One region of the Phytopseudomonas flavescens genome, then DNA from elsewhere that is predicted to be linked to it. Evidence: riboswitches for the same ligand, from Rfam matches in the RefSeq annotation. Region 1 holds a riboswitch; each other region holds the start of a gene.
The links. A riboswitch is a leader RNA that binds a small molecule or an ion and turns the genes downstream of it on or off. The one in region 1 is predicted to bind cobalamin.
Positions count from the first base shown of each region.

Region 2: another riboswitch for cobalamin. It lies ahead of cobG (precorrin-3B synthase); the one in region 1 lies ahead of cobW (cobalamin biosynthesis protein CobW).
Region 3: another riboswitch for cobalamin. It lies ahead of FHR27_RS02405 (TonB-dependent receptor); the one in region 1 lies ahead of cobW (cobalamin biosynthesis protein CobW).

Region 1 covers NZ_JACBYV010000001.1:4,549,559-4,551,818, reverse strand. Annotated here, with positions in the region: gene FHR27_RS20415 (CbtA family protein) at 1-400, opposite strand, end outside; gene FHR27_RS20410 (CbtB domain-containing protein) at 411-596, opposite strand; cobalamin riboswitch at 697-898, opposite strand; cobalamin riboswitch at 1,017-1,200, shown strand; gene cobW (cobalamin biosynthesis protein CobW) at 1,297-2,260, shown strand, end outside.
Region 2 covers NZ_JACBYV010000001.1:4,683,261-4,685,520, reverse strand. Annotated here, with positions in the region: gene FHR27_RS20965 (bifunctional cobalt-precorrin-7 (C(5))-methyltransferase/cobalt-precorrin-6B (C(15))-methyltransferase) at 1-690, opposite strand, end outside; cobalamin riboswitch at 826-1,163, shown strand; gene cobG (precorrin-3B synthase) at 1,260-2,260, shown strand, end outside.
Region 3 covers NZ_JACBYV010000001.1:568,382-570,641, forward strand. Annotated here, with positions in the region: gene FHR27_RS02400 (LacI family DNA-binding transcriptional regulator) at 1-870, opposite strand, end outside; cobalamin riboswitch at 985-1,189, shown strand; gene FHR27_RS02405 (TonB-dependent receptor) at 1,300-2,260, shown strand, end outside.

The DNA of each region.
Region 1 (2,260 bases):
AGCCGCTCGAGGGCGCGAGCACGAAAGTGGCGAAACCGGCCAGGCCCCAGAGCAGGCCCTGCCAGGTTCTCTCGGGGGCGCGCAGGGTGAACAGGCCGGCGAGCATCAGCGCGAAGCCCACACCTACCACCAGGTTGCTCAAGCCTGTGGATAACAGCCGTTGCCAGCCATCTTCCGGTGCCCATGCTTCACCGTCATGGCTGTGAGCGCCAGCGGCGCCATGATCGTGAGCGGCGCTTGCGGTGTCGTGGTTGTGTTCGATGCTGGCCGCGGGCTCGACGACTTCGAACGTCTCGGCATGCAGGATCAGCGGGGTTATCCACAGGCTCTGCAGCAAGGTCAGCACGATGGCAGCGAGCAGGCCGGCGAAGCCTGCGGTCTGGGCGATGCGCTTGATCATCCTGGCGTCCTCAGTGGCACGGGAACGCGGCGCTATGCCGGGTATCGTGGGCCGCATTGTGCAAGGCTTCGACGTGGGAGAAGCCGGCGAAGAAGATCAGCACGGCGCCCAGCACGCAGCTGCCAACGGCAAGCAGAATACGCTGTGACAGGGGAAGTGCAGGTGCGCTGGAGTGCGAGATGGCGCTGCTGGACATGGTCGTGAACCTTCACTATGAGGTGAACGGCACAGCAGGGACGCAGCGAGCCCGCCCGCATAACGGGCAGCTATCGGCGCGTGCCCGCCCACCGCGGGTTGCCAAACAGAGGATTCAGGCCGGTCTCCGGGCTCACGATGATCACTGGGCAGTGATAAGGATCGGCCTTCCCATGCTTTCGCACAGTGGCCACGACGATCCTGACATTCGCTTACCGTTGCGGGGGCAGCGCCGGACTCGAACCGGCTTCCCGTTTCACCTCACGCACGGCGGCGTGAGACACCTGAAACAACCGCGCAAGAACACCACGAAGCGGCAAGTGCGTCAATATGTTGCAGATTCAGGCTCTGTGGACGTTTCAGCACGACCGCGTTGAAACGTCCACGGACCCTAGCGATTGACCGTGTCGCAGGCTCTGCGTAGCCTTGTGCTCTTCGAGGTTCTCCATCGATAGGTATGGAGCTAAGAGGGAACACGGCAAGCCGTGGCTGCCCCCGCAACTGTAAGCAGCGAGCGCATCGCCAATCGCCACTGGGAAACCGGGAAGGCCGGCTACGCGCCATGACCTGTGAGCCAGGAGACCTGCCTCGATAACGCTTTCGACAACCGGGCGGGGTGATCCGGTGATGCCTTCGCCAGCCTCGGCTGGCGCCTGCCATCCTATTGCCCGCTCGCCGTTCATTCAGACGCAGGGCCAATCATGAAAACGCTCGCCAAACTACCCGTCACCATCGTCACCGGCTTTCTCGGTGCTGGTAAGACCACCTTGCTGCGGCACATGCTTGAAAACGCCGAGGGCCGTCGCATTGCGGTGATCGTCAACGAGTTCGGTGAACTGGGTATCGACGGTGAGATCCTCAAGCAATGCACCATCGGCTGCACCGAGGAAGAAGCCAACGGTCGGGTTTTCGAACTGGCCAACGGCTGTCTGTGCTGCACCGTGCAGGAAGAGTTCTTCCCGGTGATGCGCGAACTGGTGGAGCGTCGCGGCGACCTCGACCATATCCTGATCGAAACCAGCGGCCTGGCCCTGCCCAAGCCGCTGGTCCAGGCCTTCAACTGGCCGGAAATCCGCAACGCCTGCACCGTCGATGCGGTGATCACCGTGGTCGACAGCCCGGCGGTGGCTGCCGGCACCTTCGCTGCCTTCCCCGATCAGGTCGATGCCCAGCGTAAGCTCGATCCCAACCTCGATCATGAGTCGCCCCTGCACGAACTGTTCGCCGACCAGCTGGCGAGCGCCGATCTGGTGATCCTCAACAAGGCCGATCTGCTCGATGCCGAGACCCTGGCAGCGGTGCGCGCCGAAGTCGGCGAAGAGCTGCCGCCAGCGGTCAAGGTGGTGGAGGCCCATGGCGGCTCGTTGCCGCTCAATGTGCTGCTGGGCCTGAACAGCGAGACCGAGTTGCATATCGAAGGTCGTCGCACCCACCATGACGATGAAGGCGACGACCACGATCACGACGAGTTCGACTCGTTCCACGTGGAACTACCGGAAGCCGATGAAGCCCGCCTGCTGGCCGCGCTGAAGGATGTGGTCGGCAAACACGGCATCCTGCGCATCAAGGGTTTCGTCGCCGTGCCGAACAAACCCATGCGTCTGCTTCTGCAAGGGGTCGGCCTGCGTTTCGACAAGCATTTCGACCGCGCCTGGAAGGCCGATG
Region 2 (2,260 bases), 130 kb from region 1:
TTGCCCGTCGTGGCGATAGGCATCGTCCGGCAGGCCCGGCGTGAGCGGCAAGCGCATGGCGTCATCACCGGCCACGCAGTCGATCGCCACCAGATTCAGATCAGCGGAGCGAGCCAGCGACCAGCCATCAGCCAGGCCATCGATACGCCGCTCGCGCTCACCGCCCAGGTGTTCGAAGACGCTCAGCCGACTGGGGCCGAAACCACGCTCGCGCAACAATCCGGCGATGGCCGCCGGGCTCTCGCCATCGTTGCTCAGGACCAGCAGGCGCACGCCGGGATGGATCTGCGTATTGAGCGCCGCCAGCGGGCGGCCAACCAGCGACACCAGAGGCGTGCTCTGCAACGGCCAGCCCAGGCGAGCCGCCGCCAGCGAGCAGGAAGAAGGCGCCGGCAGAATGTGCAGTTCCTCGCTCGGCAGCTCACGGGCCAGGCTGGCACCGACACCAAAGAACATCGGGTCACCGCTGGCCAGCACGCAAACCGGCGTGCCGCGGCGCTCGAGTACCGGGGCCAGGGAAAACGGCTTCGGCCAGGGCAGGCGTGTGGCACGGATACAGTGCGGCAACAGTGCCAGTTGGCGCTCGCTACCGAACACCTGCTCGGCGGCCAGCAACGCATGCCGCGCCGCCTTGCCGAGGCCGGGGTAGCCGTCTTCGCCAATGCCCACGACGGTCAGCCAGGGTGTCATGCGTTTTTCCTCATCCTAGAAACAGCCATAAGCTGCAAGCCTCAAGCGACAAGCCAACGAGTCGTCAGCAACCTGTTTCCGGCTTGGCGCTTGCCGCTGATCCACACGGCTTTTCATCCGGGTGGGCAAAGCGGGCATAATAGCGCCTTCGTCGGTGTCCGTCGGCTGCGTGGTACGTAGGCGCGGGCCTAAGAGGGAACACGATATAAAACGTGTTCAATATCTAGCGAGCTAGAGCCATGCAAGGCAGAAAGGGGCGAGAAAGCGGAGTTTACGACTGTAAATGAGCATTTCGAGTCGCTTTCTAACGCAGCAGGGCCGACGCGCAGCAGATATTGAGCAGGTTTTCAGCCGTGGCTGCCCCCGCAACTGTTGCAGCGAGCGCCTGTGCCAATCGCCACTGGGAAACCGGGAAGGCCGGCCACGCGCCATGACCTGCGAGCCAGGAGACCTGCCGACGGATTCAGTCGCATGTGCCCACACCGGGCGGGGTGTCCCGGTGATAGAAGCTCGTCCTTCTCTGGCCTATCCTCGAACGGATGCCCATGTGACCCGACCCCGGTGATCCGTTGAAACAGGCTTTTTGCATTCCATCCCCTGCTGTTCGCCCCTCGGCCTGTCCGGGGTTGCTGCGTATCGTGCAGGCGAAGGACGGCGGCATCTGCCGGATCAAGCTGGCCTGCGGGCGCCTCGATGCCACCGGAGCTGAGCGCATCGCCAGGGCCGCACAACGCCATGCAGGCGGCGTGATCGAAGCCACCAACCGCGCCAACCTGCAGATCCGCGGCATCCACGCCGGCAGTGAAGACGCGTTGATCGGCGAGTTGCTGGCCGCCGGCCTCGGCCCGCGCTCACCCGCTGCCGACGATGTGCGCAACCTGATGGTCAGCCCGGCCGCAGGCGTGGATCCGCAAGCGCTTGTGGATATCTCGCCACTGGCCATGCAGTTGCTGGCGACGCTGGAAAACACAGCGCATCTGCATGCCCTGTCGCCGAAGTTCGCCCTGCTGCTCGACGGCGGCGAACGCCTCGCGATGCTCGAACACCCCCACGATATATGGCTCAGCGCGCTGCCGCTGAACGGCGGTATCGGCTATGCATTCGGGCTGGCCGGCTGCCCGCCCTTCGCAGAAGAAGATGCAGCCGCGTTGGCTGTCGTGCCGCAAGCCTCTGCTCACGAACTGATCATCGCCTTGCTCGACCTGTTCCTGGAGCTGGCCACGCCAGAGCAGACGCGCATGCGGCATCTGCTGGAAAACCATTCTCCTGCCGATCTGCTGCAGCGTCTGCAGATACGGTTGGGAGATGTGCTGCTGCCTGCAGGCAACTGGCGCCGCACCCCGGCGCAAGACAATGCCCATCTCGGTATCCATGAGCAGCGTCAGCCGGGTCTCGTGCATATCGGCGCCGCCGCTGTGCTCGGTCGGTTGGATGCCGAACAGTTACTCGGCCTGGCAGATCTCGCCCGCCGTTACGGTGATGGCAGCATGCGTCTGACGCCCTGGCAAAGCGTATTGCTGACCAATATCCCCGAGACGGCTGCCGATGCAGTCATGCACAGCCTGCACGC
Region 3 (2,260 bases), 4.0 Mb from region 1:
ATCACCAAAGCCCATCACGGCCAGATCCTGCGGCACGCGAATGCCCAGCTCGGTGGCTTCCTCGAGTATGCCGTGGGCCAGGGTATCGGAACTGCACACCACCACATCGGGGCGCTCGCCACCGGCCAGCAGGCGCTGCAGGCCTTCGCGCCCGAGGTTCACCGTGGCCGGTGGCGGCAACACCACGCGAGGCACCTCGGCAATGCCCTGGCTCGCCAGTTCGCCGATCAGGCTTTCGCAGCGGCGGTGGCCGCGGGGGTCATCCAGGGTCACCACGGCGAAACGTCGATAGCCCTTGCCCGTCAGGTAGCGCGCGGTGGCCACTCCGACCGCCTCGTGGGAGAAACCCACCAGCATGTCCAGCGGCCGCGGCGCGAGATCCCAGGACTCGACGATGGGAATGCCCGAACGCGACAGGCGTGTGCGGCTGGCCTTGGTGTGCAGGGTGCCGGTCAGCACGATGCCATCGGGACGGCGCCGCAGGATGGCGTCGAGCAACTGCTCTTCGCGTTCGGCGCTGTAGTTGGTCAGGCCGATCAGCGTCTCGTGGCCGGCTTCGGTGAGGGTGTCGATCAGTGCCTGCACCGTGTCCGAGAAGATCGAGTTGGCAACCGTGGGCACCAGCAGGGAAATCAGCCGGCTGCGCTGTTCGGCCACGCCAGTGAGCATGGCCGGCACGTAGCCGGTCTTGTGCACGGCTCGAAAGACCTTTTCGCGCAGTTCGGGGCGGACGATCTCCGGCTGGTTGAGCGTACGCGACACGGTGATCGGCGAAACCCCGGCGACCTTGGCCACGTCCGCCAGCGTCGGCGGCTTGCTTGGGGCACTAGAGGAGCGCCTGCCGGTCGCTCGATCATCGTCTCGCTGCATCCTGTGTTTCCTGGCCAACCCGAGTCGGGCGATGTTATCCCAGCAGGCGATGCCTTGGTGCACGGATCGCGGCAACTGCATGGCGATGATTGACGGCTCGACGCTTGGATGGTCAGATGCGCGCCAGTTTCAGGTGTCCCATGCCGCCGTGCATGGGGTGAAACGGGAAGCCGGTTCGTCATGAACATGATCAGTCCGGCGCTGCCCCCGCAACGGTATGCGAGCGAAGCATTCGAATGACCACTGTGCCACGGCATGGGAAGGTGAATGCTTCATGACCCTCGCGAGCCCGGAGACCGGCCCGAAACTTCAGTTTGGCAAACCCGCGGTGGGCGGGCGCAGGCCGGTTTCCGTGGGCTTCGTACGCCTGCGATTCCCTATGCGTTGTTCCCTCCGGGATTCATTCATTCCTGTTTCGAGTGGAACGACATGTCCCGATCTTCTCTGTTCTATGCCCTGTCGGGCAAATCCCTGCGCGTGGGCCTGGTGCCCTGCGTGCTGTTCGCCATGCCCGTGCAGGCCGCCGAGTCGGACGAGCCCTTGGCCTTGCCGTCGACGGCGATCACCGGCACAGCCGACGAGTCGTCGCAGCCGCCTGATCTGCACACGCCAACCACCTCCGGTTCGCGCCTGGGGCTCACCCCACTGAAAACGCCGGCAAGCACCAGCAGCCTCAGCGGTGCGCAAGTGCGTGGCCGCAATAACCTCACCGTACAGGACGCCGTGACCCGCACACCGGGCATCACCACGATCGGTACGCCCGGCAACGGTGGCACCGCGCTGTCGGCTCGCGGTTTTTCCGGGCATGCCTCGACCATGCAGCTGTACGACGGTACCCGCCAGTACATCGGCGCTGGCACCGTGACTTTTCCGGTCGATACCTGGTCGGTGGAGCGTCTCGACGTGCTGCGTGGCCCGGCTTCGGTGCTCTATGGCGAGGGCGCGACCGGTGCGGTGATCAACGTCATCCCGAAGAAGCCCTTCACGGGTGAGGTCCGCAATCAACTGCGCTTGGGGTATGGCAGCGATGATCGTCGCCAGGCTGCGCTGGACAGCGGTGGCTCGCTGAACGACGCCTTGAGTTACCGCTTCACCCTCAACCAGCAGGCCAGCAACGGCTGGGTCGACCGTGGCGATTCCGAGAGCCTGGCACTCAGCGCGGCGTTGCGCTGGGACGCCAGTGACGACCTGAGCTTCACCCTGTCCCACGATCATGCCGATCAGCAGCCGATGCGCTACCTGGGCACGCCGCTGGTCGATGGCCGTTTTCGCGAGAGCCTGCGTGAGCGCAACTACAACGTCGCTGACGCCGATATTCAGTACCACGACCAGATCACCCGTCTGGTCACCGACTGGCAGATCAGCGACACCCTCAGTGCCAGCAACCAGC